DNA from 3 places in the Lysinibacillus sp. A1 genome. Region 3 is predicted to be linked to each of the others. Evidence: predicted binding sites of a transcription regulator. Region 3 holds the regulator's gene; each other region holds the start of a gene.
What was found. The regulator LexA, encoded in region 3, represses DNA repair genes until DNA is damaged. The targets are predictions, from matches to a motif close to CGAACATATGTTCG.
Positions count from the first base shown of each region.

Region 1: a site for LexA is predicted at 4,836-4,849, ahead of PI85_RS01600 (DNA repair exonuclease). Genes of this name have one in related genera too.
Region 2: a site for LexA is predicted at 8,045-8,058, ahead of PI85_RS08070 (YolD-like family protein). Genes of this name have one in related genera too.

Region 1 is NZ_JSZM01000002.1:12,813-24,080, reverse strand. Features, by position in the region: gene yhaM (3'-5' exoribonuclease YhaM) at 1-648, opposite strand, end outside; gene PI85_RS01605 (AAA family ATPase) at 645-3,533, opposite strand; gene PI85_RS01600 (DNA repair exonuclease) at 3,539-4,753, opposite strand; gene PI85_RS01595 (YhzD family protein) at 5,020-5,205, shown strand; gene PI85_RS01590 (enoyl-CoA hydratase) at 5,252-6,034, opposite strand; gene PI85_RS01585 (rhodanese-related sulfurtransferase) at 6,174-7,145, shown strand; gene PI85_RS01580 (FAD-binding dehydrogenase) at 7,214-8,863, opposite strand; T-box leader at 9,267-9,506, shown strand; gene serA (phosphoglycerate dehydrogenase) at 9,666-11,268, shown strand, end outside.
Region 2 is NZ_JSZM01000011.1:61,211-72,478, reverse strand. Features, by position in the region: gene PI85_RS08115 (LCP family protein) at 1-176, shown strand, start outside; gene PI85_RS08110 (hypothetical protein) at 522-632, shown strand; gene lepB (signal peptidase I) at 784-1,344, shown strand; gene PI85_RS08100 (hypothetical protein) at 1,316-1,588, opposite strand; purine riboswitch at 1,750-1,849, shown strand; gene PI85_RS08095 (MFS transporter) at 2,055-3,248, shown strand; gene PI85_RS08090 (hypothetical protein) at 3,336-3,623, shown strand; gene PI85_RS08085 (cation-translocating P-type ATPase) at 3,873-6,479, shown strand; gene PI85_RS08080 (DUF3231 family protein) at 6,634-7,110, opposite strand; gene PI85_RS08075 (cupin domain-containing protein) at 7,218-7,934, opposite strand; gene PI85_RS08070 (YolD-like family protein) at 8,187-8,528, shown strand; gene PI85_RS08065 (GNAT family N-acetyltransferase) at 8,632-9,108, opposite strand; gene PI85_RS08060 (hypothetical protein) at 9,201-9,479, opposite strand; partial or broken gene PI85_RS25210 (YjcZ family sporulation protein) at 9,790-9,894, opposite strand; gene PI85_RS08055 (hypothetical protein) at 10,040-10,264, opposite strand; gene PI85_RS08050 (CD3324 family protein) at 10,537-10,836, shown strand; gene PI85_RS08045 (GNAT family N-acetyltransferase) at 10,942-11,268, shown strand, end outside.
Region 3 is NZ_JSZM01000012.1:583,938-595,205, forward strand. Features, by position in the region: gene PI85_RS12310 (DUF2339 domain-containing protein) at 1-1,195, shown strand, start outside; gene PI85_RS12315 (A24 family peptidase) at 1,456-2,208, shown strand; gene PI85_RS12320 (gamma-glutamyl-gamma-aminobutyrate hydrolase family protein) at 2,243-2,965, shown strand; gene lexA (transcriptional repressor LexA) at 3,070-3,687, opposite strand; gene PI85_RS12330 (LysM peptidoglycan-binding domain-containing protein) at 3,851-4,168, shown strand; gene PI85_RS12335 (recombinase family protein) at 4,165-4,830, shown strand; gene def (peptide deformylase) at 4,849-5,427, opposite strand; gene PI85_RS12345 (GNAT family N-acetyltransferase) at 5,558-6,085, opposite strand; gene PI85_RS12350 (DUF896 domain-containing protein) at 6,275-6,508, shown strand; gene tkt (transketolase) at 6,634-8,628, shown strand; gene PI85_RS12360 (response regulator) at 8,812-9,444, opposite strand; gene PI85_RS12365 (sensor histidine kinase) at 9,419-10,459, opposite strand; gene liaF (cell wall-active antibiotics response protein LiaF) at 10,456-11,139, opposite strand; gene PI85_RS12375 (PspA/IM30 family protein) at 11,252-11,268, opposite strand, start outside.

The DNA of each region.
Region 1 (11,268 bases), on a different contig from region 3:
TCCTAACAGGTTGCCCTCCACTGTATATGTCGTGGCAACTGGTCCTGACAGCTCCACAACTTTTCCAATATCGTGCAAAATAATACCCGCATATAACAGGTCTCGATTAAGAGTCGGATATAAATCAGCAATGGCTTTACCTAGTTTTAACATGGACACCATATGATCTAATAGGCCAGAAGCATAATCATGATGATTTTTAGTTGCCGCTGGAAAAACTAATATGGCATCCTGATGTTTTTTAATGGCTGCTCTCGTCATACGTGAAATATTTGGATTTTTAATATCAAAGAAAAATTGATTCAACTCTTCAAATAGTTGTTCCTTCGGTGTTGCAGAGGAGGGTACTAAATCATGAATGGCAATTCCTTCTTCTGGCTTTGCCACACGAATGGCTTTGATGCGCAATTGATTTTTCCCTCTGTAGTCGTGAATTTCTCCACCGACACGTACAATGGCTTCAGCATGATACATCTTTTCATGATCCTCATTTGTATCCCAAAGCTTTGCCTCAATATCTCCACTTTTATCTTGTAATATAAGCGACATAAATGGCTTCCCAACAGTAGTAACTCCTTTTGTCGCTTGTTTAATTAATAAAAATTGATCAACTGCTTCTCCAACCTGGAGCGTTGTAATTCCTTTCATGTTGACGCCACTCCCCTTTCATTTGCTAGTGCTCCTACATCAATAATTTGCTCTTTCGGCCAATGTTTGAGCATTTCGTCATGGCAAGTAAAATATAAAATTTGACGTTCATATCCTACTTCTTTCATTAATTGTACCATTTTGTCTGTACGGTTTCGATCAAAATGGACAAACGGATCATCCATAATAATCGGGAATGGCGCAGAGGTCATCAACGTTTGCGCAAGTGCCATACGTAATGCCATGTAGGCTTGCTCCTTTGTTGCCTGTGATAATTCAACCATTTGATAACGAATTCCTGCCACATCTTTCGCAATAAAGTAGCCCTCTTCATGAATCGTAAGTTGATCGTAGCGCCCTCCAGTAAGTAATTGGAATATCGCATTAACCTTCGATAAAACATGTGGTAATTTTTCTTCTCGAAGACGAAATAATGTTTCATGAATAGCAGTCGCCACGGCTTTTTTCGTTGCCCAATGCTCAATCAACTGCTGTAACTCCGATTTTTCCTGTTCAAACTGTTGAAGCATTTGGCCATATTTTTCGTCATTTAATAACTGTTCCTTTTCAATTTGCAAGGCAGCCCGATGTTCAAGACATCGGTCTATATCCACTTGCAAAGAAGTTTGCTCCTGCTCTAAAACACGCATATTCTCTACAACAGAGTCCTCTATTAACTCATCGTATTCAGATAAATTCAACGAGGCTAGTTGAGCCTGAATCGTTTGAAGCTCTGTCGTAATCTTTCTCTGCTGCTCAAATTGCTCATATCTCTCATAATAATCTCGTTCGTTTTGCACCTGTGCTTCGTTCAATAGCTGCGTCATATCAGCGGTATAACGATCTATTCGTGTTTGTCCACTTTGTAGTTTAATCTTGATGTCAGTTAGCTGCGCTTGTGCTTGCTGTACTTGCTGTTGCTGTTGCTGCGCTTCCAGGTAGGCTGTGCGCAAATACATATATATTTCATGTTCATTATAAATTTCATTTAGTACTTGTTGAAGCTGTTCATAAAGGTGGTTCTTTTCATCCTGAATTTCTTGCAAAAGGCTAATGGACCCGTCCCTTTTAACCGCCAGTTCTTGCACATTTCGTATGCGCATAAATAATTCTGGCATTAACGTTCTAGCGATCGTACCTTGTAAGCGATAGCGTTTTAAAAAATGCTGCAATGACTGCGTAGTTTCTTCACTCTCTAACTCTGCTTGCTGAATTTTATATTCCAATTGGGCATACTGCTGCTCCTTCTCGCTTTGCTGGTCATTGACATGTAACCAGCGATCTTCCAATCTTTGTTTTTTTAGGCGTATAGTTTGTACAATCATTTCATCTTGCTCTAATTGTCGTAAGAGGTGACTATTTTCTTTATTGGGCGCCTCTGTGGCTTGTCTAACAACCTTCATCAACAATATTGTTATGATTATCAAAACTACACCAATAATGGCCACCGCCACATTTTTTTGAATAACCCCATAAACAAATGACAATAAACCAATCAATAAAATCATCCAAGAAAAATAATTAGGCTGCCTTTGTTTAGTCCGTTGTGATTTGGCAGCACGCAATTGCTCAAGCCTCCGCTTTTGTTGAGGCCACTGTGCTAAAATATGTTCTTCTTCCTTTGTTAATGACTCCTGCTTTAGCCTTTGCTTTTGTTGCGTTATGGCGTCTAATTCTTGATGGATTTGCTCTAGCGAACGTAAATGAAACTTTAGCTCATCCTCCGCCTCCTCCAGCTTTTTTAATTGCTGTTGAAATTGCTGTTCCTGCTGTAAGGATACTGTTTCTCCAAGGAGAATGTTCTGTGCCTCTTTTTCTTGCACACCTAATAAACGAAACTGCGTATCAATATCTTGCTCCAGCATAAAGAGATCATCTCGTAAGTTTTTCTCCTTCACGATCAACTGATGCCATGTTGCCTCCTTTTGCATAAGGCGGCCCATTTCAATTACGGTTTGCTCATTCACAGTAGCTAGCACTTTGTCCTGTAGCAATTGATATTGTTCTTTTAATTGCAGCAACTGCTGACTTTCGTGTAAAAGACGGTCCTTTGCTTGTTCATATCGTCTTACTCCTTCTGCTGGAAATTGAACATATTGATCATCCCCTAATGCTTGCTGCAACATCTGTTGTTGCTTGATAAGAGGCAAGGCCTGCTTTTGAACCGTTAAGTATTGCCATTGCTGTTGTTGCTTTTTTTGTGTGTCATAAAGTTTCTCTAGGTTTTGCTCAAGGAGTTGCAATTGTTGTAATTTATCCTCAAATGTTTGGATCTTACCTTGCTCGAGTCTAATCGTTCGCTCCAATTGCTTTAACTGCTCAATTTTTTGATTAATTACTGGAACTTTACCTGTTTTCTTAAATAACTCGTTCGCCTCTTTATCCATTTTTTTCTCAAGAGCAGACAGGTGCTGGATACCTGTTGTACCAGAGGAGAGGAGAAGATGTGTTAATTCCTCCTCTGACATTTTTTCAATGCCTTGAAGCTCATGCAATGAAAAGGAAAAAATAGATTCAAAGGATGCTCTAGAATAGCCATATAAAAGCTTAGCTAACAGCTCCTCCTGTCCCGTTGTACCATCTTCAAGATAAACAGTAACATCACCTGCAGCCTTGCCTTTCACACGCTCAATAATGCATGAACCATAAATAGGGTGTAATAGTGTCAGTTGACCACCAAACTTCGTCGATACTTTTGGTTCATATTTGCGCTGTGTCTGCTGCCTTGTTGGAAAGCCAAAAAGCATCTGTAAAACAAATTGCTGAATCGTTGTTTTTCCTGCCTCATTTAATCCATAAAAAATTGTAACGCCTTCATTTAAGGGAATTGTCAGGTTTTCATGCTTACCAAAGCCATAAATTTGTAGTTTTTTGATTGTTAGCATGTGCATCACGCCCTTTGAATTTCTTCCGCCAATAGTGACTGTGCGTTGTGCGTTAAATTCTTTATATCCTTTTCAGATAAAGGCTCGATCAGCCTAGCGCCACCAGCATACTGGTATAAGTCTTTTAGTATATCCTTCCAGTCAGTACTATCCCATTGCTCCATTAAACTTACGACTGATTGCGTAGCAGCAGAATATTCACCTTGAATCGAAGGTTTTTGTAACACCATTTTTTGTACCCAGCACATTGGCTCAATCCCTTCTTCTGCCTCTCGTATGGTCTCCAGCCATGCGTCCACCGTCGCATGCTCAAACAAGGCCTCTGTTTGCTCATCAATATTTTTTAAATAAAGCTCCACTACCGCCGCTCCCAATGAAGTTCTATTGACAGCAATTGCTTCCTCGCATCTTTTAAGTAATTCATTAGCATGGACGATATTCGTACAATCCACCTCTATCGTGTTATAAACAATGGCGGAGGTAGGAATAAAATCAAGTTCACGTGCTGTTTGCGATAAAGTTACATCATAGCAACCTTTAATTCCTTGTTCTTTACGATGACGGCTTTGAATATTGCCTGGATAAACGATTGGAGGATTTTCATGTAAGAGCTGTCGTTTATGAATATGCCCCAACGCCCAATAATGATAATTCCTTTCAAGTAGCTGCTGTTTTGTAAATGGAGCATATAAGGCGTGTGAAGTATCGCTAGCCTCACTGCCATGTAACATGCCAATATGAATTGCATGAGAGTCTTGAGCGATTGGATAAGTATCAATAACCGACTCCTTTAAGTGGCGTTCACTATAGCTGAAGCCGTATATACAAACTTCCTGACCACGGATTTTCAACTGGACAACACTCGTCTCAGCCGGTAATTCATAGACATTGCTTGGTAAAGAAAAACGTGTCCAGGTTCCTTTTAAATGATCGTGGTTACCATAGCTAATAATTACAGGAATATTGTGTTGAAAAAGTTTCTCCATTGCCTCTTGAAATTTCCTTTGGGCTTGTAAACTGCGATTTTCACCATCGTAAATATCTCCGACTATTAATAAAAAGTCGGGCTGCTCCTGAATGGCCTTTTGAATAATTTTTTCAAAAGCATCAAACGTACTTGTTCGAATCTCCTTCAAAATGTGTTCAGGTAAGCCAAATAAACCCTTAAATGGACTATCTAAATGTAAATCTGCCATATGGAAAAAACGAATTGCTGACATCCAATCACCCCAACTATAGATAATTCCCACCTCAGTTAGTTACTACAAACTACCAACCAAAGCAGTCATATGATTACAAAACCGAATATTTGTTCTATTTTATCATACTTCCCTATTTATGAAAAATGGTAATGCTTAAAAAAAAGTGTCGACTTACTTTTTCCACAATTTTCGTAATTTATCAAATAGTTTACTAGTTTTACCGTGAAGTTTATAAATCTTCTATGTATAATAGATATATATTTAAATAAAAGGGTGGGGTTTGTATGGAGAATTACCGTTTCACAGCTTTCGAAAAAACAGGGGAAACATTGTTTGATGAAACATGGACATTTGAAAATGATGATGCTGCTAAATTAAATGGCCAACAACAAATTGAAGAAAAAGGTGTTGCCAACAAAACTCATCGTCTTGTAAACGCTTCAGGTAAATTAATTTTATTCCATGTTTAATAATTGAGAAAAGGCATGTAGGATATCTACATGCCTTTTCTTATTTTTATTTCCCTACAAAGACAGGTGTTCTTTTCTCTACAAAGGCATGAATTCCTTCTAAATGATCTGTCGATTTACGCATAGTTGATTGACCTTCCGCTTCCATTGCAAGGATATTTTCGAGCTGTGCTAAATTTTGAGCGTGTAAAATTTTTTTTGTTGTAATCATAGAAGAAATAGGTGAGGCAAGCATTTTACCAACAAGCTGATCTGCCATTGCAAAGACAGTACCATCTGGGGCTATATAGTCGATTAATCCTGCATCTAATGCTTCTTGTGCTGTAAGGACCTTACCTTCCCAAATCATTTGTTTCGCTTTCACCGTACCGACACGTTCCTTCATAAAGAAGTGACCACCTCCATCTGGAATGAGTCCTATGCCTATGAAATTCATAGCTAGCTTACTCTTTTCACATGCCACAACAATATCTGCCCCTAGTGTTAAACTAAAGCCAAGTCCTGCCGATGCACCATGAACTGCCGCAATGACGATCATTGGTAGCTGATAATAGGCCTTAACGATGCGTGTCAGATATACCATCGCTTCATCAATATTTAAAGGCTTATTTGAATCAAGCATCGCCTTAATATCGCCTCCAGCAGAAAAAACCTTCCCTTCTCCACGAATAACAAGTACTTGTATATCTTTTTCCTGTTGCAAAGCCTCAAAGCATTCAGCGAGTTCTCGCATCATAACGTCATCCATCGCATTCATCGCCTGAGGACGGTTCAAAGTTAACGTTGCACGACGATCTAACATTTCTAAAGTAATCGTTGAAAATTCCATCTCCATTACCCCCAAATATGAATAGTCATTCACTATGTACTATTCGTGTTATTTTATAAAACTCCTTCTCCGCTAAACAAATTCACTTTGGTTATGCTATATTAAAGGACGAATATTGTTATAAAGGTGGTTACACATTTTGACGCATAAAGACTATCGTATATTACTTTATTATAAATATGTTACGATTGAAGACCCTATAGCATTTGCTGAAGAGCATTTAGCTTTATGTCAAGACCTCGGACTTCTTGGCCGCATTTTAGTTGGTAATGAAGGAATTAACGGAACTGTTTCAGGGACTATTGAACAAACAGACGCTTACATGAATCATATGAAGGAAGATCCTCGATTTAGCGATATTATGTGGAAAATTGACGAAGCTGATGGGCATGCTTTCAAAAAAATGCACGTTCGCCCTCGCCGCGAGATCGTTCACTTAGGTTTAGAAAATGATATTAATCCTTTAGAACTAACAGGGGAATATTTATCTCCTAAGGAATTTATGGAACAAATGCAAGAAGAAAATACGATCATTATCGATGCACGGAATGACTATGAATTCGACCTTGGTCATTTTAGAGGCGCTATTCGACCGGATATTGAAAATTTCCGTGACTTACCAGCATGGATGGAAACACATAAAGAAGAATTTGTAGATAAAAAGATTTTGACTTACTGCACAGGTGGAATTCGTTGTGAAAAATTTTCTGGTTGGTTAAAACGTGAGGGCTACGGAAAAAGTGTTGGTCAATTACATGGTGGAATTGCCACATACGCAAAAGATTCCGAGGTAAAAGGTCAACTCTGGGATGGGCAAATGTTTGTTTTTGATCGTCGTCGCAGTGTGCCAATCAATCAAGTGGAGCATGTCGTTATCGGAAAAGATTATTTCACAGGTGAGCCTTCCGAACGTTATACGAACTGTGCAAACCCCGAATGCCATAAATTAATGCTATGTGAAGAAAAGCATGAAGACTTTTATATGCGTAGCTGTTCTGATGAATGTCGTCGTGCCAAACGTAACTTCTTCGTTGAGGAGCATGGCTGGACAGTAAATCAAATCGAAGACCAAATCGCTAAAATCTTAGATGTCCAAAACGCAAATTCATAATAGACACCACTCTATTACTTGGCGGCAAAAAGAGCATCGTTTATGACGATGCTCTTTTTGTACTGGCATTAAACTTCTGCTAAAAAGCGTCCTACCTGCCTACCACTAAATATACAGCCACCAACAAACGTTCCTTCTAAAGCGCGGTAGCCATGAACACCACCGCCTCCGAAGCCACTTACTTCCCCAGCAGCAAATAGTCCTGGAATAGGCTGACCATCCATCCCTAACACTGCCCCATTTAAGTTTGTTTGTAAGCCACCTAAGGTTTTTCTTGTTAAAATATTTAATCGTACCGCAATTAAAGGCCAATTTTTAGTGTCTAAAATTTTATGTGGCTTAGCAACACGTACTAGCTTATCCCCAATATAATTTCTAGCACCGTGAATGGCGTTCACCTGTAAATCTTTTGTAAACTTATTATCCATTTCTCGATCCCTTGCTAAAATTTGTTCTTTAATTTTCATAAAATCGAGTAAATCATTGCCTGCTAGTTTATTCATTCCATCTACTAGTTCTCTTAAATCATTTGCAATCACAAAATCCTCACCATGATTTTTAAAGGCTTGGATTGGAGCAGGTGGTCCGGGCATGATCCTTTTTAAAACATCACCAATGCTTTTGTTTGTTAAATCAGGATTTTGTTCCGAGCCAGATAGAGCAAATTCTTTTTCAATAATTTTTTCTGTTAAAATAAACCAAGAATAGTCATAGCCTGTTTTTTGAATGGTTTCTAGTGTACTGAGTGTATCGAATCCAGGGAAATTAGGCGCATGAAATCGGTTACCTTCTGCATCAAACCATAAGGAGGAGGGGCCTGGCAATATTCGTATTCCATGATTAGGCCAAATCGGATCCCAATTTTTTAATCCTTCTGTGTAATGCCACATACGATCACGATTCACAATACGTCCCCCTGCATGCTCTGTAATTTCCAGCATTCTTCCGTCTACATATGCAGGAACACCACATACCATATTCTTAGGAGGAGTCCCTAATCGTTCAGGCCAATTTTTTCTCACTAAATCGAAATTCGCCCCGATACCCCCACTTGCCACAATAACGGCTGCAGCCTCATACGAAAATTCTCCGACTCCTAATCTTGAGCTTTTTTCCCCTCGACTGATAAAGGTTTCTGCTAGTACTGTTCCACTTATCCCCATAATCCTGCCGTCTTGCTGAATAAATTCATCTACACGATGTCGTGGTTTAAATTCAATATAGCCATCTTTTATGGCCTTTTTGACTTTATCCACAAATGGCTTAACAATGCCTGGACCTGTTCCCCATACAATATGAAACCTCGGCACAGAATTTCCGTGTCCACCAGCTAGAGAACCACCCCGTTCTGCCCAGCCAACAACAGGAAAAAATTTAATCCCCTTCGACTTCAACCAATCATATTTTTCACCCGCAGCAAAATCGACATAGGCCCTCGCCCATTTATATGCCAAGGAATCCTCATCTTCTAAACGATCAAAGCCTGCTGTCCCTAACCAGTCCTGCCATGCCAGCTCCTTACTATCCTTAATGCCGAGCCTTCTTTGTTCAGGAGAATTTACTAAAAATATGCCACCAAAAGACCAAAATGCCTGTCCCCCTAATGAATTTTCAGGCTCTTGATCTACTAAAAGTATTTTTTTCTTTGCATCGACTAACTCGCAGGCTGCCACTAAGCCTGCCAGTCCGGCACCAACTATTGCAACATCGTATTTCATTACTACACCCCCAAATCAATCATCCTTAATTTAAATTCTTCTCTCATAGTCTATTTACCTTCTAAAACTCAAAGTTTTGTCTAAAATGTGACAAGGCAAAATGTTCGTTTTCTTTCATGAAACAAACTAGTTCTAACATAGAACAATTAATTAATCCCATTTAATTGCCATATAATATTTTCGCTATAAACTTCATGGAACCTTGATACAATCAGTCTTTTTAAATATCGTTAACGCTTTCATTGTACACTCCTAAAAGACGAACATTAATAAAATATAATACTAAAAATGTTCGTATATTAGTATTTTTCAGACTTTTGAAGTCAATTTTTTTTTAGTTTTTTAGAAATATCATTGACAAAGGTGAACAATAGGGATTATGATGTTAACAAATTTAATCATAAAAAATATAACGACGGAGACACACTAGTCGAAAGAAAATCCAAAGAGAGCTGATGGTTGGTGCAAATCAGTGATTTCTACGATAATAGTTCCACTCCTGAATAGTTAAGCTGAACCATTTAAGTAAGCTTATCCGTCTCATGCACGTTACGCATATTGCTAAGACTGCAAGAATAAGTTTTTCTAGCAGTGATTAAGGGTGGTACCGCGAACCAAGTTTATGTAGCCTTTCGCCCCTTACAACACAATAACTGTGTTTGTAAGGCGTGAAAGGCTTTTTATATTGCTTTCGATTCGGAAAGGAGATTGTTTGCATGCTGTAAGATGTTAGAATTTTACAAATTCCAGACTATCGTAGATAAAACCACTATTAACATTTATTAAAAAGGAGCTAATAATAATGATTACTGCCACAAAAACAATTAACGTATTTATCGCTGACCCACTAAGTGAGGATGGGATTTTCCCATTACGCCAGGAACAAGATTTAGATTTAAACATTATCGTAGACACTGGCCTAGCACCAGAAGAATTAATCGCTAAAATTGCAGATGTAGACGTGTTACTTGTTCGTTCACAAACTACTGTGACACGTGAAGTAATTGAAGCGGCAAAAAGCTTAAAATTAATTGGTCGTGCTGGTGTAGGTGTCGATAATATTGACCTTGCTGCTGCCACTGAGCATGGTATTATCGTTGTCAATGCTCCAGATGGTAACACAAACTCAGCTGCTGAGCATACAATCGCCATGATGACATCACTTGCACGTCACATTCCACAAGCTTTTAATACATTAAAAAATGGGAAATGGGACCGTAAATCTTATGTTGGAGTAGAGCTAAAAAACAAAACTTTAGGTGTTGTAGGCTTTGGCCGAATCGGTGTTGAAGTTGCTTACCGTGCAAAAGGTCAACGTATGAATGTGATGGCATATGATCCTTTCCTAACGGATGAGCGTGCAAAAGAATTAGGTGTCACAAAGGCGACAGTGGAAGAAATTTGTGAAGCAGCTGATTTCATTACTGTACACACACCACTTCTTCCAGAAACACGTAATCTTATTAATAAAGAAAAGTTTGCGATGATGAAAGATGGCGTACGTATCATTAACTGTGCACGTGGCGGTATTATTAATGAGGACGATTTGTATGAGGCTATTGTAGCTGGTAAAGTAGCAGGTGCTGCACTAGATGTATTCGTATCTGAACCAGCGACAGACCATAAGCTGCTTACTTTACCTCAAGTAATCGCAACACCTCACTTAGGTGCATCTACAATTGAAGCACAAGAGTCTGTAGCTGTTGATGTATCAAATGACATTATTAAATTTTATAAAACAGGTACTGTAACAAATCCAGTGAATATGCCATCTATTCCGAAAGAGCTTCTTGCACAAGTTGAGCCTTTCTTTGAATTAGCAGAAAAGCTTGGTTCATTCTTATCACAAGTAACAACAGAGCCTGTAAAAGAAATCAACTTATCTTATGCTGGGGATGTAGCAAACTATGATGTCCGTCCATTAACTTCAAATGCATTAAAAGGTTTATTAGCTAAAAATCACGGTAATCATGTGAATGATGTCAATGCTCGCTATCTGTCTGAGCGTATTGGCATGAAAATTATCGAGCATAAAACAACAACGGCTAAAGGCTTTACAAGTTTAATTACAATTGAAATTATTACTGCAAATGAAACACATACCGTAGCTGGTACCTTATTAAATGGCTTAGGTGCACGTATCGTCAAAGTAGAGGACTATGTTGTAGACGTTATTCCACAAGGTCATCTTCTATATATTAAAAACACTGACAAACCAGGTGCCATTGGTCGTGTAGCCACTAAACTTGCAGAAAAGGAGATCAATATCGCCACTATGCAAGTTGGTCGTGCCCAAGTTGGTGGGACAGCGGTTATGATGTTAACGATAGATAATGTTGTAACAGATGAAGATTTAGCATTTGTGGCACAGCTTGAAAATATTGATGAAGTAAAAGCTATTAATT
Region 2 (11,268 bases), on a different contig from region 3:
TAAAAGAGCTTATTCAGCTTCAAGGTATTTATAAGAAAATGGATAAGGGTATTGAGCAATTATCATTTGAACAAGGTGATGGTGAAAGGATTAACCGCATTTGGTATTACATTCCGAACGAGGAAGAGCTTCAAAAAATACAAGCCGATCTAAAAAACCATTTACAAAGCAAGTAAGCTTTTGCTTACAATACGTATAATATATATGTAAAATTTTTGGCCATGAAGGGAGGGAGATGAATGAATGGGAGGACCCAGGTCCTTAGGTATACAGCTCTTAATCATTGCATGCAAAGCTATGTACCTAAACGCAAAATGCGAAGAAATCCAGTCCGATCCACAATTAGAGGCCTACAAATATTATGTTTAAAATTATTTATGTAGTGCATAAAAAATCATTCATGTAGGGTGCATGCCTAGTTGAATGATTTTTTTTGACATGAATCATTTTTCTATATTTCTTGAAATATCTGAAAATTCGTTGTATACTGACATTAGAAATGGTTCAAAGGAGTGATTGTGATGATTATAGGCACAATTTTATTAGCAATTGCATTACCAGTGGGTATCGTATTAGCAGTAGATTTATTGAACGAGCAGCAACAGGTTGCTCCACAATCTAACCATTCTTAATTGGCAAATAAACTAAATCAGATATTTCTAGACAATGCTACATAATAGCCTTGTCTATTTTTTATGGCGAATGAAACAATTTGTGTGATTCATTCGTCAATGAAGTATAGAAAATGTTATACTATTAAAAAAACAGTATCGGGGAATGAACATGCAAGAGGAAAAAACAACAAGCTTTAAAAAAGAACTATTATCCTACATCAAAATTATTGTCATTACAGCAATTGTCGTGTTTGGCTGTAAGCAATTTTTATTTGCGCCTATTAAAGTACAGGGGGCATCGATGTACCCGACCTACCATGATAAAGATGTGATAATTGTAAGTAAAACAAGTAAAATCGAACGTTTCGATCAAATTGTTTTTCAATCACCTGTAGAAGATGAACTATATATTAAACGTGTCATTGGTGTACCAGGTGATAAGGTGGAAATGAAAGATGATGTATTGTATGTGAATGGCAAAGCCTACAAAGAAGATTACGTCAATCGTGAAACAGATGATCCTAACCAATTACGCATTACTGAAAACTTTACATTAGAGCAATTAGTGAATGAAAAAGAGGTGCCAAAGGGCATGTATTTTGTGCTAGGAGACAATCGCCTAAAAAGTAGTGATAGTCGTCATTATGGTTTAATTTCAGAGGATGCTGTTTATGGCGAGTCGAAATTAATCGTCTATCCATTTAAGCATTTTCACGTTGGCTCAAAATAAGAAATGATGAAGAGGCTACTTTAATAGTGGCCTCTTTCTCTTTATTGGATGGTACATCTTTACATAATTTATAAGAGGGATAATAAACACAAATCATTGAATTTTCAACGGTTTCTTTAATAGGGGTTTGATTACTTCTTATGGGAGAACTGAGAGCTGGTTCTTCGATTGTGAGTTCTTCGGCTACTAATTCAACACCATAAAATAGTAATAAAAAATAGCATACAAATCCTACTATTCGCAAACAATCACCTCGTAAAATAGTTATTGTATGTTATTATGTATGGTCGAATTCATCAAAATATAAGCAAAAAATCGAAATTTTTCTCTCGAGTAAACGAAATTTTTATGAAATGAACTCTATGAAAAAAAGGTATTGTCAATAAATTTTTCATGTGCTACTATAGCTAAAGTAAATATTTGAACTGTATAACCTCAATAATATGGATTGAGGGTCTCTACCAGGAACCATAAAATCCTGACTACAAAACTTTGTTTCATTTTTGTAGTCAGGATTTTTTTATTTTGATGCAGCCCATGATGTTGATATAGAAATGTCTGCTGAATCAAGCTCATGTAGCCTCAAACATATGTTACAGATTTTGCAGTAGAGCTAATGTGGCAAGTTCTTCTACAAAATCTGGACAGGGATATCATGGCTGATGAAAAATCTCCTATAAAAGTGAAAATGTAACGAAGGGGAGATTTCAATGAATTGGAGAGTTTATATTCTTGCGGTGACTACCTTTGCAGTAGGTTTAGTTGAATTAATCGTAGGTGGAATCCTACCAAATATTGCAAAGGATTTGAATGTTTCTTTAGCAACAGCAGGGCAATTAATCACTATTTTTGCACTTGTTTATGCGATTTCAGCGCCTGTTCTACTATCTTTGACAGCTAAGGTAGAACGAAAACGCTTATTCCTTATATCCTTATTTATTTTTACATTAGGTAATTTAATGACCTTCTTTAGTACAACGTTCACCGTTGTCCTAATTGCCCGAATTTTTACAGCGATGAGTACAGCATTAGTCATCGTTCTATCATTAACGATTACAACGAGAATAGTAGAGCCTAGACACCGTGCGAAAGCATTGGGGCTTGTTTTTATGGGCGTAAGTTCTGCACTTGTTATCGGTGTGCCAATGGGAATTTTTATTACGGAAGCTTTCGGTTGGAGAGCCGTATTTTTAGGCATTAGTATTCTTTCAACAATCTCAATGGTTTTAATAGCTTTGTTATTAGACAAAATGCCAATCGGGGAAGTCGTACCACTGAAGAAGCAAATGAAATCATTGGCGAATTTAAAAATCCTTACAGCACAATTAACGACTTTGTTTATGCTAGCAGGTCATTATATGCTCTACGCATATTTAACACCCTTTTTAGTAGAAGCCTTTGATATGAATGCTTCATGGATTAGTATTTGTTATTTAATATTTGGTATTGCCTCTGTCAGTGGTAATGCTGTAGGTGGTTGGGTGAGCGATAAAATCGGGACAAATAAAGCCCTTATTTTAATCGTCTCTACATTTGCGCTTGTCTTGTTTTGTATCCCTTATACAGTCATTGCCTTACCGGTCTTTTTACTGTTTACCGTTTTATGGGGAGCATTGAGCTGGGCTTTAACACCGCCATTACAAAATTATTTAATTGAAGCAGATCCTCAATCATCCGATATACAGCAAAGCTTAAATACCGCTGCGCTTCAAATCGGGATTTCCATCGGCTCAGCGCTGGGTGGTGCCGTATTTGCCTTTACTGGATCTGTCATGCATTTAGCAAGTTTCGGAACTCTATTAGTTCTCTGTGCTTTAGGATGTGCTATCTTCTCCATTAAAAGAGCGCCTGTCTCACATGAGCATTCTGCGGATTACTCATCAGCGCAGCATCATTCATCATAAATGGTGAAATTATCCAAAAGTAATCCTGCTATAGCAGGATAATAGCAGCCTGATAGCGAATGTAAGGATAGAGGAGGTTGGTAATAGATGCAAGTAGATTTAACCGATTTTCAAAATGCCAAAGTCATTGCGACGATTGATCAAACTTTTTATAGAAATGTAGGTGCTATCATATTATATGAAGAGGATTCACACACATTATCTGTACGAAAATTGACTCGGAAAACAGTCGATCATTTTATACCAACAGACGAACTCGAACACTTTACATTTGCCTCTCATGCAGATGCCATTAAGTTCACGCACAAGCTTACGCGCATGAGTGCCTTGGATTACTTATTAGTGGCCCATAAAGAGAGACCCATACAATCATAACTGCTTTTATAAGCATTGGGAAAGTAAGCCATTCCCAGTGCTTTTTTTTGTCTAAGTGAATCTATTTGAGCTTTCTCTATAAAAATTAATTTCTCACTAGTTTATTATCATACTCTAGTTAACTATGGAATAGATTGTTGTAGTTAATGAATTTCACACAGACTGATGAAGTTTGAGATTTTATGGTGCCTATTATTTTCCAGAAAATAGTATGTGACCTTTAAATCTTGTGAATGGAAGGAGAACCCTATGACTGAATATCATCAACAATCGTCTACTGAAGTCATGAAGATATTGAACGTCACCACAGAAGGCTTGACCGATGGGGATGTTCAAAAGAGGCAAGAAGTCTATGGCTATAACGTATTAGAGGAAGGTAAAAAGACTAGTACATGGGCTGTTTTTATGGGCCAATTCAAAGATTTATTAGTCATTATTTTATTGGTCGCTGCCTTCGTTTCCTTTCTACTTGGAGAGGTAGAAAGTACAATTGTCATCATGATTGTTGTTTTTCTAAATGCTATTTTAGGCACGGTGCAGCATGTTAAAGCTGAACAATCTTTAGACAATCTGAAGGCGCTAACCTCGCCGATTGCCAAAGTAATGCGTAATAATCAGCTTATGGAAATTCCCTCTGAGGAAATTGTGGTGGGGGATCTTCTAATGCTAGAGGCTGGCGATTACATCAATGCAGATGGCAGACTATTGGAAAGTCATAATTTGCATATCAATGAAAGTTCTCTTACCGGAGAATCAATTGCCGTTGCCAAAAGTACTGACCCTATTCGAAAAAACAATGTTACGATTGCCGATAAGAAAAATATGGTGTATTCAGGTAGCTTCGTGACCAATGGACGAGGCATTGTAATGGTTACAGCTATCGGGATGCAGACTGAAATCGGGAAAATTGCTAATTTACTCGATACGGCTAAGGAAAAGAAAACACCTTTACAAATTAGCCTGGATCAATTTGGTGAAAAATTAGCATTAGGTATTACAATCATTTGCTTAGCCATTTTTACAATTGATCTGATTCGTGGACGAGCATTAGTAGAATCCTTTATGTTTGCGGTATCTCTAGCTGTCGCAGCTATTCCTGAGGCTTTGAGTTCCATCGTTACAATCGTCTTAGCATTTGGTACACAAAAGATGGCGAAGGAAAATGCCATTATCCGTAAGCTTTATGCGGTAGAAAGCTTAGGAAGTGTATCTGTAATTTGTTCTGATAAAACGGGTACTTTAACAGAAAATAAAATGGTTGTACAGGAAGTTTTTGTTGATCAGAAAAAAATTCCTCATGATTGGCTAAACCCAACAAATTTAGTGGAAAAAGAACTGATGGTAAAGGCACTTTTATGTAGTGATGCTGTCGAGCGTGATCACAAGGAAATTGGTGATCCGACAGAAATAGCGCTTGTGAAATTAGGAAAGCATTATGGCTTAGATGAATTGATGATTCGCGAGCAATATCCAAGACTAGCTGAAATTCCATTTGATTCGGCACGAAAGCTTATGAGTACTGTAAATAAAATAGATAAACAGCCTGTTATGATTACTAAAGGGGCATTGGATGTTCTCTTGCCTAAAGTGACTAGAATAAAAACGGCAACAGGCATTTTTGAAATGACAGCTCAGCATCGCCAAAAAATCGAAGCGGTCAATCATGATTTTTCGAGGAATGGTTTACGGGTGATAGCCATTGCCTACAAAGATGTTTTACCGCAGCAAACAATTGATACAAGAGTAGAAAGAGATTTAATATTTGTTGGCTTAGTGGCTATGATGGACCCACCAAGAAAAGAGTCCAAAGAAGCTGTAGAAAATTGTATTAAGGCAGGCATTAAGCCAGTTATGATTACGGGTGACCATAAAATTACGGCTACAGCGATTGCCCAACAAATTGGGATTTTAAAAAATCCAGAAGAAGCCATTGAAGGACATGCTCTCGAAAAATTCACAGATCAAGAGCTACAGGAAAAAGTAGATGATTATTCTGTGTATGCGCGTGTTACACCTGCTCAAAAGATTCGTATCGTCAAAGCGTGGCAGGATAAGGGTCATGTTGTCGCGATGACGGGGGATGGCGTCAATGATGGGCCAGCACTGAAACAAGCAGATATCGGGGTGGCAATGGGAGTGACTGGGACGGAGGTCGCAAAAGATGCCTCGTCAATGATTTTAACAGATGATAATTTTTCTACGATTGTTAAAGCGATCGCCAATGGTCGTAGCATCTATACAAATATTAAAAATGCCATTTTGTTCTTATTATCAGGAAATGCGGGTGCTATATTTGTAGTGCTATATGCCACAGTACTCGGCTTACCTGTTCCTTTTGCACCCGTCCATCTATTATTCATCAACCTATTAACAGATAGTCTTCCAGCAATCGCAATCGGATTAGAGCCGAATAATAAGAAAACGATGAAGGACAAGCCTAGAAATGTTCATACGCCTCTATTAAATAAATCGTTTACGACACAGGTGGTGCTAGAAGGAATTTTAATTGCCATCTCTACCATCATTGCTTTTCAAATTGGATTATCAACTGGCGATACATTAACGGCAAGTACAATGGCGTTTACAACACTTTGTTTATCAAGATTAGTGCATGGCTTTAATTCCAGAGCTAAACAATCGATCTTTACGATTGGTGTCTTTTCGAATAAATATGCATGGATTGCATTTTTAATCGGTGTCCTAAGCTTGCACATTGTATTGTTTATGCCAATGCTAACAACGGTTTTTGAAGTGGCTCCATTAACAATTGCCCAATTAGGCTTTATTTATAGTCTATCCGTGTTACCGTTCCTCGTAAATCAATGGTATAAGCTCCTGTTTGTAAGAAGTCGATAGAAGAGAATTGAATGTTAAAACCACCTACATATAACGAGTAGGTGGTTTTGCTATTGTTTAATAGTAAGCTTAAAATGTACAAAAAACACACTATTAAAAGTAGATTTAATAATGTGCAATGTAATAAACGATTAGATCGTTCAGCCAACCATTTTTATTGGGCTGGTGCTAGAAGCCAGCCTTTAATTTTACTCAGTTCAATCAATTTAGACCCAAGTATAGCATAGCGAATATGGAGTTCCCCATATTTGGCAAGATGCTTTTTCTTTACTGACAGTTCCAATGCTTGGCTTACAGCAAGTAATGAGGAAGCAATATTCATAGATAAAATGGCACTAATTTCACTATCATTAATGATGGATTTTCCACGTATATCCGTCATTTTCATTTTACTGTAGGCCATAGTTGCAGTGGGGGCAAGAACCCCATTTTCCTTTAATAATAATGTCAGCTGTTTATTTTCCTCTTTTAAACATTGAATGAATTCCAAAATCATAATCTTTAATTTTTTATCTCGGGTATGGTTAAAAAAGGCATGGCTTGAAGCAATATAGCTTTGATTGACACCGAGCTGCGACCAAAGCCTAAACATCTCCTTAAATTGTAATGATGCTAGTTTGTCATTTATCATCGTTATTGTGACACTTCCTAACTCCTAGTATTTATCTAAGATTAGGATGGAACAGTTTATGACATTCTATTCATCTTTTACAATAAAAGTTTAATACAAGTGGCATTTTAATAATAGGTGCCATACGGATACATATTTGGGGAAGGGTAATGGTATGGATATGGATATGGGTATGGGGTTGGGTATGGACATGGTTTCATGGATGGCTTCTTGTGCTTGCATGAAGAATTATCGGTTGCCGATTCCACTCGATTACAGCCTTTTGGTGGCCCAATATAAGTAGATGGAACAATCGGTGCAATGGTTTTCTTCCATTGTTCCTCATCTAAACAATAGGTATGCGCCATAATATTGGCAGGTGTAAATTTCAATATATCGGAGCCTAAAATTACCTCTGGTGTTGGAGCGTCAAAGATAGCAAGTAAATGGGTGTTATCTTCTGTGGCAATCTCATAATGCCACCAGCCTTGTGGGATATTGGCTACTTGCCCAGGCTTAATCGGGTAGTTTTGAAGTTTTTTTGTAAAGGGATTTAATAGGGAAACCGTTGCTGCACCAGAAATACAATAGACAAGCTCAGCTGCATTTTGGTGATAGTGTGGCTCAATGACATTGTCTTTACTTAAAAAAATATCCAGTAAAGATGTATTTTCTAATGTATTTAATTGTTCTACGCCAAGGATATTAATGTAATTTCGTGCATCTTTTTTAAAAAGCGTACTTTTGTTGACATCAAATTTGAACTCTGCAGAAGGCGATGTATAATCGACATTTGTGTTAATACTTACATCCTTTCTCACTAAAATTGTGATATTCATCATCATCACAGATTATGATTGAAATGTTTATAGACTTATACAAATGCCTAGCGTTCGTTTAGAACTCTTAGCAAGCTTGGACTAGAGGAATTGTATTAAATTACCACTCCTATTAAAGAACATATGTGCGTATAATAAAATAGAACATATGTTTTGTTTTGGGGACGGCGTGGAAGTCTTAGCAAAGCAGACATGACTGTCAATGTTGAAATTTTCTCGCAAACGTCCCCCATAACTAAGCTGAAAGGGTGAGACAAGATGATGAAAGATCGAGGAGCTATGAAATGGACATCGATGATGCTTCCAGAGCATTTACTGCTTTTGAAAAAGTGGAAGCAAGAGGTACTGACAGAACCACCACGGGAACGTGCAGAATGGGAACTGGAGGAATTACAGCAAACCATCACACGTGCATTAACAGGACGTAACTATATTATGTTAACTATTTGGGAAGAGGCTAATTTTGTGCAATATGGTGGCATTATTAAAGAGATGAATGAGATGGAACTATTGCTAGAAACGATTACAACAACGAAACATATTGCAATGAAGTATATTTATGCTGGCTATATTGAGGTGGATGGCAATAGTGGTATTTAATGCAAAATCGAGAGGGTGAATTTAGTGCCTAATAATGAAGGGTACGAATGACAGCGGATGACAAAGTCACTCATTTGAACATCGAAAATGAGTGACTGTCTCCTTAAAGGTGCAATTGCATCACTATTTGCTCACCAATTGGTCCCATTCGTCTTTCACCATTATCTTCAAAACCTACATTGAGATACAAATTCTGCGCAGCAATGTTTTTGTGATTTACCACTAACACTACTTCGTTAAATTCTTTAAATTCATGCTTGACAAAGTCAGCCAGTAAAAGCATTGCTTTTTTTGCATAACCCTTACCTTGCTGTTTATGATCCATAGATAAAGCGGTAAGTAACATCGCCTGTGGATTGCTAGAGTATTCCTGTACTCTTTCAGTTGTATGAAGTACGAAAAAACCAACAGGTATTTTATTACTTAAAATCACAATAGGGTACTGTCCCACTTTTTCGATAGTAATCTCTTTTGGTAAGGCAGTAAATTGGTGCTGTTCTACGGGCAGTTCAAACTCATTTAACTGGTCTGCATAGTCTTCTGAAAAATGTACTAATTCAATGTTAATTGTGTCTTGCATAAACAAGCCTCCTTTTTTATTATTGTATATGCAGAACAAACGTTCGTCAAGAAGGCTTGTTTAATAATCAGGCAAGCTGGCGTTCTTTTGCTTTATAAATTACCAAAAAATAAAATAAAAGAAATACTCACAATTAGAATCAGTGTTAAAGCCATTGTCACAATACCCCTCAGCAAGGTCGCTAAATTCCTGACATCTTTCATTCCGACAACACATAGGTAGAAGCATACGATTGACAATAGCAATGTTAGTGTCAATGGGTGAAGGTGGACATAGGTGACAAAAAAGTCTTTTAAGGAACCGGACAGAAAAAATAATAGGATGCAACCTAAAGATAAAATAAAGGACCAAAAATTTAAATTAATGCCCATTTGTTTTCCTCCTCTCTACTAAAACGATAGTTCTAGAAATTCTATAATAGAGTAAAAGGATGCAAAAAGAGGCCACTTGGATGAAAGTGACCCCTAGAACCAATAAAGGAGTGTCATGTAAAGTAGAAAGAACTTTACAATACTATTATTATGTTAAGTTATCATTTGGAGATAGTTATCTATCTTCTATGGTGTAAGAAATATATTTTATTATCTCATAACAGGTTAGAATTGGGGAAGGGGGAATAAAAAAGGCTTTAAGCTTTTTCATCATTAAAAATAAACAGAAGCTAAAGCCTTCATATGACCATTAGCAAATGAAGCTTGCACCAACAATCATGAGAAGAATGAATAGAACAACGATGAGCACGAAAGTTGAGCTGTTACCACTGCCATCATTTCCGCCACAATGAAATTACCTACATTTCCACAGTATCCCACAAAGGATACTCCATCTCTCCATATCAATTGTATGTATAAGATTCAAATGGAGGAGCGATCATCATCCAAGTGACTATTATTAAATGGTGCCATCAAAAAAACATCCTACACGGATGTTTTTAATATAACGGCTGCTGCATTTGACAAGGTGGAAAACCATTAACATCTTGAATCATATGAAAATCATACTGCTTTAAAGCAAATTGGCTTTGATACAAATATTCGAGAACAAGAAGCTTCCCACCTGAAACGCCACAAAGAACACCAGATGTTCCTTGCCCATTCGTCAACGAAACACCGACCGGTTGCCCGATTAAATAGTAAATTTTATGTTGCCAAGGCACTATTGCCACTCCCTTCAATATAATTATATGAATGTAATGGTCAAAGGTGTATAGGGGAATGCCTAAGGTGGAATCACTTTAAAAGTGGACTATCAATTACGTCATTCATATATTGGTTTATATGCTATAATGTGGATATAAAAGGGTGTTTTGAAAGGGTGATGATTGCGTGAGGAAATATATGATGTTTGCATAGCAATAGCTATGGCAATAAAAATATTGAACATAGCCGTTGCTTTTCCTAAAAAAATCTACACATTTAGGAGTGCAACATGAGCTATAAAAAAGCAAAGCATATTTTACCTGAAGAGTTGTTAGCGGCCATTCAAGAATATATTGATGGAGAATATATTTATATCCCACGGAAAGAACAACATAAAATGAGCTGGGGATCTCGTACCACTATAAAAGCTGAATTGGATTTGAGAAATGCCAATATTTATCATGATTTTTTATCTGGAATGGTTAGAGAAACGTTAGCTGAAAAGTATTATTTATCACTAAAGAGCATCCAGAGAATCATTTTAAATGAAAAAAGAAAAGCAGCAAATCAACAGTCATTGCGGTTTTAAATCGCGATGGCTTATTTTCTTTTATGAAGGAATATTGAGGTTTGATCAAAGTTAATAATCAGCTATATTACAGGTATAACAAGAATTACCAAAGGGGAGAGAGCTATGAATTTTACAGAATTATTGGGTATGTCATTTCCGACCATCCAAACAGAACAAATTCGATTAAGAAAATTAAAACGAGACGATGCGCCATCATTATACAATTATTATTCTAATGAAAACGTCTATCGTTATTTGGATTGGAATGGTCCAGAATCCATTGAAAGAAGTATTGAGGTTATTCATTTTTGGAATGAGGGCTTCGAAAAAGGCTGGATAATTCGTTTTGCTATTGCTGATAAAATGTCAGATGAGGTGATAGGCACTATATTTTTAAGTGAATTTGAAGGTAAACGGGCTGAAATAGGTTATGAGTTATCAGAAAAATAT
Region 3 (11,268 bases):
GAAACCTCTTCATATTGGTCTCCAATTTTCGTTAGGGTCATTTAGTTTATTGCTGATGAACCTGATCATACGTTCACTCGAATATGGAGAAGCGGTGCTACTTATTTTCATTGCTTTATTAATAGCATTAGCGTTTTATAGTCATCGTCAAAAATGGCAGGAAGTATTTGATAGTGCTATAACACTCGCATTTATTGCCGTATGTAATACGATACTTATTATGAATATACCTGATAAAGTGGATGATTTACTATATCCATTGATCGCATTTGCAGGTGTAATGATGAGCTTACGATTACGTGCCAGTATGATGAAGGTAGTCACATCATTTTTCCTTGTGATTACATTGTTGCTAAACTTCATTTTCCATGAACCGACACCATTTATTAGCTTTGAGCATTTAAGTCTGTTCATGCCAATTATTTATCTAGTAGTCATTTACTTGTATGCTAGACGTCCAAAAGAAACGTTGTCACCTTTTGAGAAAGTCATGAAGGATTTATATGCCATAGATATTTTAGCAGTAATCGCCACAGGTTACTTCTTAGCTTATATAAGTAAACTAGATTCAGCCTATTTTGCGGCAACAAATGGTATTCAGTATTTGATGTGTATTGCACTAGCTGCTTTGTTTGCAGGATCTCTGCTCGTGTCAGAGAAATTCAAAGGGCGCGCATTAACACCTGTCCTTGGAGCATTCTTTATAGTATTATCTTTGATGATCAGTACAAAGCCTTCTATGATGGATAGCTTAAATATGATGACCAGATTAGTTTATATAGCGGTAATTATGGCGATTATTGTAGACGTTCTAGTAAAGGGTCGTATATATCGGCTGTATGAAGAGCGAATGGGGAAATATGTAGACACTATTGTTAGCTCAGGTGTCGTACTCACAATGATCTCAATCTGGGGGCTAGTTCATCAATTTACGTATAGTCATCTACTTGATTGGAAGCTAAGTATAGCTCTTACAACGATTACATTATTCCTCACAGCGAGCATTTCGCTATGGATTAGTTCCACGCAACACTTAAAAACGCTTCGTACTACAGGTTTTGTTATTTTAGTCATTGCGTTTATCAAGCTTATTTTCTTTGACTTATCAGCCCTTGATTTATTAATTAGAGCTGTTCTATTTATAACAATTGGTGGCATTGGCATGCTGTTGTCAGGTAGGTTGCTGAGGAAATAAATTGAAGAGATTCCAATGATTTTTGGAATCTCTTTTATATTGTGCTAAACTGATACTACTCTTACTCTACTCCTTCTTTTTTTGTACCGTATGACTTCAAACCTTTTATGAAATATTCTTCAAATACATCTCTCATTATCAATGTCCATTGTTGAATAACATTCGATACGTGGATTGCTGAGCAAGACTACAATAATTATATGAATAGGCGCATCATACTTATTGTGTATGGGCGCCTATTGGTTTAGGAGGACATAAATTTGGAAATGGCTTATACAATTATCATTTTTCTAGTTGGTCTAGTCTTTGGCTCTTTTTATAATGTAGTTGGCTTACGTGTGCCGCGGAAGGAGTCTCTTGTATATCCCTCCTCCCATTGTACGAGCTGTCAGAGACAATTGACGGCTCTTGATATAGTGCCAGTATTGTCTTATCTGTTTTTAAGAGGAACATGTCGAGGCTGTGGTTTTAAAATTTCTTGGCTATATCCAGCGATAGAATTGTTAACTGGGGGATTATTTGCCTTTGCTTATTTGGAGCTAAACTGGAGCTTAGAATTTATAGTAGCTTTATCGTTTATCTCATTGTTAGTCATTATAGTTGTTTCAGATTTTACCTATCTGTTAATTCCAGATAAGATTCTATTATTCTTTTTGCCTTTTTTGGTCATAGGACGTGTACTGTCACCTTTAACACCTTGGTGGGACAGCCTAGTGGGTGCACTCGTTGGTTTTGGCATATTATACAGTATTGCGGTTTTATCGAAAGGTGGAATGGGAGGGGGAGATATTAAATTCTTCTTTTTAATTGGTCTCGTTCTCGGCACTATTCATACGCTGTTGACTTTATTTTTTGCCGCTTTCATTGGTATGATAATCGGAATAGTTGTCTTATTAAAGCGTAAACAAGGAAGACAAACACCTATTCCCTTTGGTCCATCTATTGCATTAGCCGCTACGATTGTTTATTTCTACGGAGATTCGTTCATCAATTGGTATTTAGGTTATTGGTAAGTGTTTAATCTTCAATTCTGTGGAGGGGAATCAAGTGAAGCCGATTATTGGAATTACAGCTTTTGTAGAAGATGATTTATCAGCTCATTTAAATGCTGCTTACAGCAAAAGTGTTATTGAGGCGGGCGGTATCCCCCTTATTATTCCGTTAGGTGTGGAGGAAGATGCTGCTCAAATTTTAGCCCTTACAGATGGCTTATTGCTCTCTGGAGGCTATGATGTACATCCTTTCCTATTTGGAGCGGAGCCTTCACCAAAGCTAGGTAAAATTCATCCAGCTAGAGATGCCGTGGAATTAGCATTAATTGAGGCTGCATTTGTACGGAAAATGCCTATTTTCGGCATTTGTCGGGGTATCCAAATATTAAATGTTGCATTAGGTGGGACGTTATATCAGGACATTGATAGTGACCATTATAGTACGAAGCTAATCAAACATATGCAACAAGCTGGTAGGTCAGTAGCAACGCATTATGTACAAATTATTGCGGAGAATTTATTAGCTACTATTCTGGAACAAGAGAAAATTGCCGTCAATTCTTTTCATCATCAGTCAGTGAATGTACTAGCGGAGAATTTAAAAGTAGCGGCGAAATCAAGTGATGGCATTATTGAAGCAGTGGTGCACGAGGATTTACCATTCTGTTTGGCTGTGCAGTGGCACCCAGAGGAATTGGCTATAGCGGGAGATCAGCATGCACAAAAGTTATTTGCAGCGTTTGTTGAAGCAAGTTTGAAATTTAAAAAAGAGGCATAGAGAGGTCATTGTAAAAAGAATCCAATAGTTTGTGGATTCTTTTTTTGCGTAAAAAAGAGGATATATGCTCAGTGAAGGAACACAATCCTCAAACCCTCATTTAATTAATGTACACGGCGATAAAGACCAACAACTTGTCCCAAAATTGATACTTGATCGACGATAATCGGTTCCATTGAAGAATTTTCAGGCTGTAAGCGGAAATGGTTTTTTTCCTTAAAGAAGCGTTTTACAGTAGCTTCATCCTCAGCTGTCATGGCTACAACAATGTCTCCGTTAATGGCTGTTGACTTTTGCTTTACGATCACTAAGTCACCATCTAAAATTCCCGCTTCAATCATCGATTCACCCATAATTTCTAGCATGAATAACTGATCCTCACTCGTGCCATATGTATCTGGCAGTGGGAAATACTCTTCAATATTTTCGATAGCTGTAATAGGAGAACCTGCTGTAACCTTCCCTACAAGTGGTACATGGATGACATGTTGCTTTTGGATAGATTCCTCAGGCTCAAGAATTTCAATAGCACGTGGCTTTGTTGGATCTCGACGAATAAAACCCTTTTGTTCTAATCGAGCCAAATGACCATGAACAGTTGAACTTGAAGCAAGTCCAACAGCTTCCCCGATTTCACGGACTGATGGCGGATACCCTTTAGCTCGTACCTCGTCTTTAATGAACGCTAATATGTCCTCTTGTCTTTTCGATACTTTTTTCATGATTGCTCACCTCTTTTTTCTAATATCAATCTTCTTATTTGATAGTATAACAGAATGCGAACACGTATGCAAACATAGGTTCGAAAAGTGTTTGACAAAAACGTTTGTTCGCTTTATTATGAGAACATACATTCCGAACAAACATTCTAGAAATGAGGTTATAATGATGACATGGTTAAAGAAAAATACACATATCACTATATTATTAGGTGCTTGCTTACTCTTAGCAAGTTACCTTTACATCACTGATCCGGGGGATGTTAATTACGCTGAAATTCAAATCGAACATGGGGATAGCTTGTGGTCGTTAGCAGAACAATACCGTGGTAAAATGAGTAAAGAAGATTGGATTAAGCTTGTCAAATCAGAAAATGAGTTAGCAGACATTAAAATCGTGGCAGGTAAATCTCTAGTCATTCCAGTTTTGAGTGATCAAGCCAGTCCCATCAAAACTATTGAAATTGCGAGAAACGAACAATGAAAAATAATCAAATGACGGCTGTTGTCTATTGCCGAGTAAGTACTGAAAAAGAAACGCAAAGCTCCTCATTAGAGCGCCAACAAGAAGAATTAGTGCGCTATGCTAAAGAGCAAGGCTATGAAGTAAAGGGTGTTTTTAAAGATAAGCATAGCGGTTATGATGTTGAACGCGAAGGCTTACTGGAAATGCTTGATTTTATAAAAGAGAAGGAAATAAAAGCTCTTTTTGTACAAGATGAAACTCGTTTAGGTCGTGGAAATGCAAGAATGGCAGTATTGCATCTATTACAAAAATCAGCAACAGATGTTTATTCGATGCGTGATGCAGGACCAGTCCAATTAAACGAAATGGATACGATGCTACTAGAGATTTTAGCAATTGTAGAAGAATATCAACGTAGAATCCATAATGCAAAAATTCGCAGAGGTATGCGTCGTGCTGTGGAAAATGGCTATCGCCCTGAAAATAATCTATCCAATCGTGGCAATCCACATGGTCAGGAGCGGAAAGAACTGCCTGTTGATGAAATTGTGAAGCTACGTAATCGTGGTTTTACCTTTGAGGAAATTTCCATTACGCTTAGAGGACTAGGCTTTGAGGTAAGTAAGGCAACCGTACATCGCCGATTCCAAGAGCATCAAGAAAGATTAGCAGGCAAATAATATAGCCCGCTAATTTTTTTAATACAAGCTTTCGATAATAACATTTTTGGGTAGTTCAAAAGGGTTATCTTTATTAATTCGATCATAAAACATAATGCCGTTTAAATGATCGATTTCATGCTGTACAACGATAGATTCATAGCCTTTTAAAGACATCATAAATTCCTGTCCATCAATATTATAGGCTTTTACTTTAATTCGTTCATATCTTGGTACAAAACCATGAACAGGTCGATTAACAGACAGACACCCTTCCCCCTCAGGCAAATAGATCATATTAATAGAATGGCTCATTACTTTTGGGTTTATGAACATCATTTCGTGTTTTTGGTCGTGATCCTCAAAAAATACAGCAAACATTCTTTTATCAACGCCAATTTGATTGGCAGAGAGGCCACTACCAGGACGGAGTTTATACTTTTTTATTAAAATCGGGTCTTGGCTGTTTTTTAAATATTGAAGCATAGATAATAATATATATCGGTCCTCTAAGGGAACTGGTATGGCAACGTCTTGCGTTTGTTTTCGTAATAGGACTGAGTGTTCTTTTACAAAATCTTTCATAGTAATCATGTAATCAGGATGAAATTTTGCCATCGAAACATACCTCCTCAATAGCTCTTCTTCAAAAGTTAGTCAAGCTAAATTGTATGGTTGGATCATACATCATTAACCAGAGCCCAACAATGTTTATAGGCGCGCATTTTCACAAGTGTTTAACGTTCTTCTAACCTTCTAATAAATTGTTCCAATCTTCACGTAAAACTGCGTAATAGTATTCGTCCCACCATTCCTTCCCATATGGTATACACTTTTTAAAATATCCTTCACGCCGCATTCCGATCTTTTCCATAACTTTATAGGAAGCGATATTTTCGGGCTGACAGGTTGCAATAATTCTATGAAGTTTCTTTTCATTAAATCCATAGTCTAATACAGCACGGGCAGCTTCAGAAGCAAAGCCTTGATTTTGATAAGCTGGATTTAGTACCCAACCGATTTCATAAGTATGATCGCCGAAACAAGGATGGAAAACGATATGACCAATCACTTGCTCGCAATTATTTGAAACAATAGCAAAATGTTTTGCTTTGTCGTTACTATTTTCTGCAATAAATTTCTTTGCCTGTTCTTCATTGAAAACACCCTCAGGCATATAGTGCATCACTTTTTCATCTGAAGTATAGCTATAAACAGCTTCCCAGTCCTGCTCTTGAAATGTTCGAATGAGTAATCGCTTAGTTGTCACGTTCACATGTATATCCTCCAATATATAGTTAAATTTTTCCTTCCATATAATATTTATACACTTCAAACATCTGGAAGTCATGTATTTTTTATTTCAACAGCTTGAATAAGGGCTGGTATAACTGCATTTAATGGGAAACCGTGCTATACTTTGCATACTGAGTTCAATAAGGTATGTACTGAAAGGTGTGTAACGATGTTATCAAAAGAAAAAATTAACCGTATAAATGAACTTTCTGCTAAAGCGAAAAGTGGTCAACTAACGGATGAAGAGGCAAAGGAGCGAACAGCGCTTCGTAAGGAATACTTAGATACATTTAGAGCAACAATGCGTGATACGATTGAAAACGTAAAAGTGGTTGATGCAGAAGGAAATGATGTCACGCCTGAGAAGGTAAGACAAGCGAAAAAAAATAAATTTCTAAATTAATGTGACACAATTCAACAAAGTATGTATGAAAATACAAATAGTATTACAAAAGCATTGTTTTCTAAAGCAATGTTGACTAAACTGTAGAAGAACAATTATAGGACGAGAAAGGATGTCACAATATAATGACTCAACATGCGGATTTATTAGCAATTAATGCTATCCGAACTTTGTCAATCGATGCTATTGAAAAAGCAAATTCTGGTCACCCAGGTTTACCAATGGGGGCAGCGCCAATGGCTTATACGCTATGGACAAAACAATTACGCCATAATCCAGCGAACCCAAAATGGTATAATCGCGATCGTTTTGTATTATCAGCTGGTCATGGTTCCATGCTTCTTTACAGCCTACTTCACCTAGGCGGCTATGGTTTACCAATGGAAGAAATTCAAAACTTCCGCCAATGGGATTCATTAACACCAGGACATCCTGAATATGGTCATACAGTAGGTGTGGAAGCGACAACTGGTCCTCTAGGACAAGGTATTGCCATGACTGTAGGTATGGCAATGGCTGAGCGTCATTTAGCAGCTACTTACAATAAACCAGGTCATGACATCGTTGACCACTATACATTTGCATTATGTGGTGATGGTGACTTAATGGAAGGCGTTGCAGCAGAGGCTATTTCATTAGCTGGTCACTTAAAACTTGAAAAATTAATCGTGCTTTACGATTCTAATGATATTTCTTTAGATGGTGACTTAGAAAAGTCATTCTCAGAAAATGTACAAAAACGTTTTGAATCTTATGGTTGGAATTATTTAAAAGTTGCAGATGGCACAGATGTTGATGCGATTAACGCAACTATTGAAGAAGCTAAAAAATCAACTGGCAAACCAACATTGATTGAAGTGAAAACAGTGATTGGTTTTGGTTCTCCAAATAAATCAGGTAAAGCTGATTCACATGGTGCACCACTTGGTACAGATGAAGTGGTATTAACAAAAGCTGCTTATGAGTGGGCACACGAGCCTTTCCAAATTCCTGCTGAAGTATATGATACGTTTAATGCTGCAGCTGAAGTGCAGGGAGCTCAGTCTGAAGAAGCTTGGAATACGAAATTTACTGCTTATAAACAAGAATTCCCAGAGTTAGCTACTCAATTTGAACATGCTATGAATGGTGAATTACCAGCAGACTTCGCTTCTGAATTACCAGTGTATGAAGCTGGTAAATCTGTTGCAACACGTTCTTCTTCTGGTGATGCGATTAACGCTATCGCTAAGAAAACACCATCATTCTTTGGTGGCTCTGCTGACCTTGCTGGCTCAAATAAAACAACGATGAAGGGAGCAGGCGATTTCTCTGCAGACGATTATGCTGGTCGCAACATCTGGTTTGGTGTTCGTGAATTTGCAATGGGCGCTGCTTTAAACGGTATGGCTCTTCACGGTGGTTTAAATGTATTTGGTGGAACATTCTTCGTGTTCTCAGATTATGTTCGTCCGGCAGTTCGTCTTTCAGCATTAATGGGTCTTCCTGTAACGTATGTATTTACACATGACTCGATTGCGGTAGGAGAAGATGGTCCAACCCATGAACCAATTGAACACCTTGCATCATTACGTGCAATGCCTAATTTATCTGTTGTTCGCCCTGCGGATGCAAATGAATCAGCTGTTGCGTGGGAACTTGCCGTTGCATCAGAAAATACGCCAACAGTATTAGTATTGTCTCGTCAAAACTTACCTGTTCTTAACGCTTCTATTGAAACAGTACGTGAAGGTGTAACGAAGGGTGCTTACACAGTATCTCCTGCTACTAAAGAAATAGCGGATGCGATTTTAATTGCAACAGGCTCAGAGGTTTCACTTGCTGTTGAGGCACAAAAAGCATTAAAAGCTGAAGGCATGGATGTAGCTGTCGTTTCAATGCCATCTATGGACCGCTTTGAAAAACAAGATGCTGCTTACAAAGAATCTGTTTTACCAAAAGCTGTCACTAAACGTCTTGCGATTGAAATGGGTGCATCATTCGGCTGGCATAAATATACTGGCTTTGAAGGTGATGTGCTTGCAATCGATAAATTTGGCGCATCAGCTCCAGGTGAAATTGTAATGGAAAAATACGGATTCACTGTAGAGAATGTAGTTGCAAAAGTAAAAGCACTATAAGATTTTTAATAAAATACCGCAACACTCAGCGTACGTATGAATTCGCAGGGTGTTGCGGTATTTTTTTTGCAATTGGATGCCGTATCACTAAAGGAATGAACAAATACATCCCGTAGCAAGAGTCTTCTAAAATATGTTTAATTAAAAAAACTGCATATGGTTATGCAGTTTTTTATGTAGAAATTATTTAGCAAGCCCGTTCTGAAAGGCATAGACAACGGCTTGTGTGCGATCTTGAACCTCAAGCTTTGCTAGAATATTGCTTACATGTGTTTTCACAGTTTTTAAAGCAATATATAGCTCGTCAGCAATTTCCTGATTGGCTTTACCCTGTGCCATCAGCAATAAAACTTCCATTTCACGGTCAGTAAGGTGGTCGTAAAGGGGTGTATTATTGCCGTGGCGCATACGGTGCATCATTTTAGATGTAACTTCTGGCTCTAATACCGTTTCGCCACCCATTGTTTTACGAATGGCTTCTGCAATTTGTTTAGCATTAGATGTTTTTAATATATAACTCACTGCCCCTGCCTCTAAAGCAGGGTAGACTTTGTCATCATCTAAAAAGCTAGTCACCATCATGATTTTTGCCTCGGGCCATGCGGCTAAAATTTCTGCTGTTGCCTCAGCACCAGTCATAATGGGCATAACATTATCCATTAAAATAATATCAGGCTTTAGGGCAAGGGCACGCTCAACTGCTTCTTGCCCGTTTTCAGCCTCTCCCACAACTGTAATATCTGGCTGTGCGGATAAGTACGCCGAAACGCCGATACGCACCATTTCATGATCATCCACTATGAGCACTTGTATCATTGTCATTGACCTCCTCTTTATGTAGTGGAATTTTAACTTCGACAATCGTTCCTTCTTCAGGGACTGACACAATTTTATATGTGCAGCCAATTTCAACAGCTCGTTCAGCAATATTTTGCAAGCCGTAAGAAGTGGATTTATCTGCCTCTACATCAAAGCCTAAACCATTATCTTGAATGCGTAAAATGGCTAAGTCATCTCGTGCAACAAGCAACAATTCAACCTCACTTGCTTTGGCATGTCGAAGTGTATTAGAGAGGGCTTCCTGGGCAATTCGGAATAGGTGATCTTCTTCTGCTTTCGTTAATGCCATTTCTTCTAGCTCATATTCAATATGGAAGTAAACCTTTTGCTGAAGCTCGATAATTAATTCCTCTAAGCCTTGGGCGAGTGTTTTATTGCGAAGTGCAACAGGTCGCAAGTGTAATAATAATGCACGCATTTCGAGCTGTGCTTGCTGAACTATTTTTTCCACTTGCTTTAAGCTAGTCGCATTTTCGTCATTTTCCGTTAAAGCAGAAAGCAACATGGAGGCCGCAAATAATTGCTGCGACACAGAATCATGTAATTCTCTAGCCAGACGCTGACGTTCAGCAATGATACGTTCCTGTATAATTTTGTCATGAGCTTCTGCACGTTCATTGGATAAGCGCTGTAGACTTTTACGCTGTGTATCTATTAATTCACTTGTTTGCACAAGTGCTTTTTTTAATGGTTTCGGAAGGGCTTGCTTTTTAGAAAGCACAAAATCAGGTTCGATTAACTGCTTTATAATTTTCGTTGCTTGAGCTTCTCGGGCACGAGCAGTCATACTAATCCAACTGGTAAAAAGGAAGCTAAGAGCAAATAGGCTGACTACAATAATTCCGCCGAGAGGAAAATTATCATAATTTTGTCGCCATAAAGGTTCCCAAGTTTTCTCATCAGGATTTCCCCATACTGCAACAAGCAATCCGAATGTAGCACTCATTAAAATGAATAATAAGGTAAATAATCTTGAGATAAAGGCAATCATTTACGCAGCACCTCCAAATCTCCAAGCCATGTTGCAACATGAATAATTAAAATGCGTTTTGCATCCTCAGGATTTCCATCAGAAAAGCTAACACTTTCATTTAAAATACGTTGTGGACCCACATGTAAGCAAGTAAGCTCACCAAATAGGGTCGTATAGTGTATACGAAAAGGTATTTCATATGGGATATAGATTTGAACTTTACCAATCCCTTGACGAATCGTAATTAGACTTGTGCCAGCAGGCAAAATCGTTTGAGTCGTATCAACTGTGATATCTCCTGCTAAACGTTGAATTTGCACATCTTGCCATTTGTATGCTTCTGTTGGTGCTGGTATGGTGCCAATTAAGTCATTTTTCGAGGTAGATAGTTTTTCAAAAAGCTCAGCACCAACTATTTTTGGTTCATTTTCTCGTTGTAAGTATTGATAAAGCATATATAAGAGCATAATGACAATGAATAGACGGAGGCTCCACATTGTGAATAATGCAATCGCAATGAAGAATATGCCGGTCCATTTAAAAAAGCGGACTTTTTTAGCAAAGCTTAAATAAAGCAGTACGGCCCCAATCAATAAACAAAAAGCGCCACCATTATTAAAAATAGTAAGCTCCATAAAAACGAGTAAAAAGAAGCATAGTACCCAAAATGTGAGCTTATTTGTAGTGAAATTTTGCAAGAGGGTCACCCTTCTTTCTACTATTAGTATAAAAGAGGGAATGGGACCCTCTGTTTTAAAACGTGAAAGAATGCGCCGGTTAGAGTTGGCGCATTGCTTCCATTATAACATGTTATTTATTTTCAATTA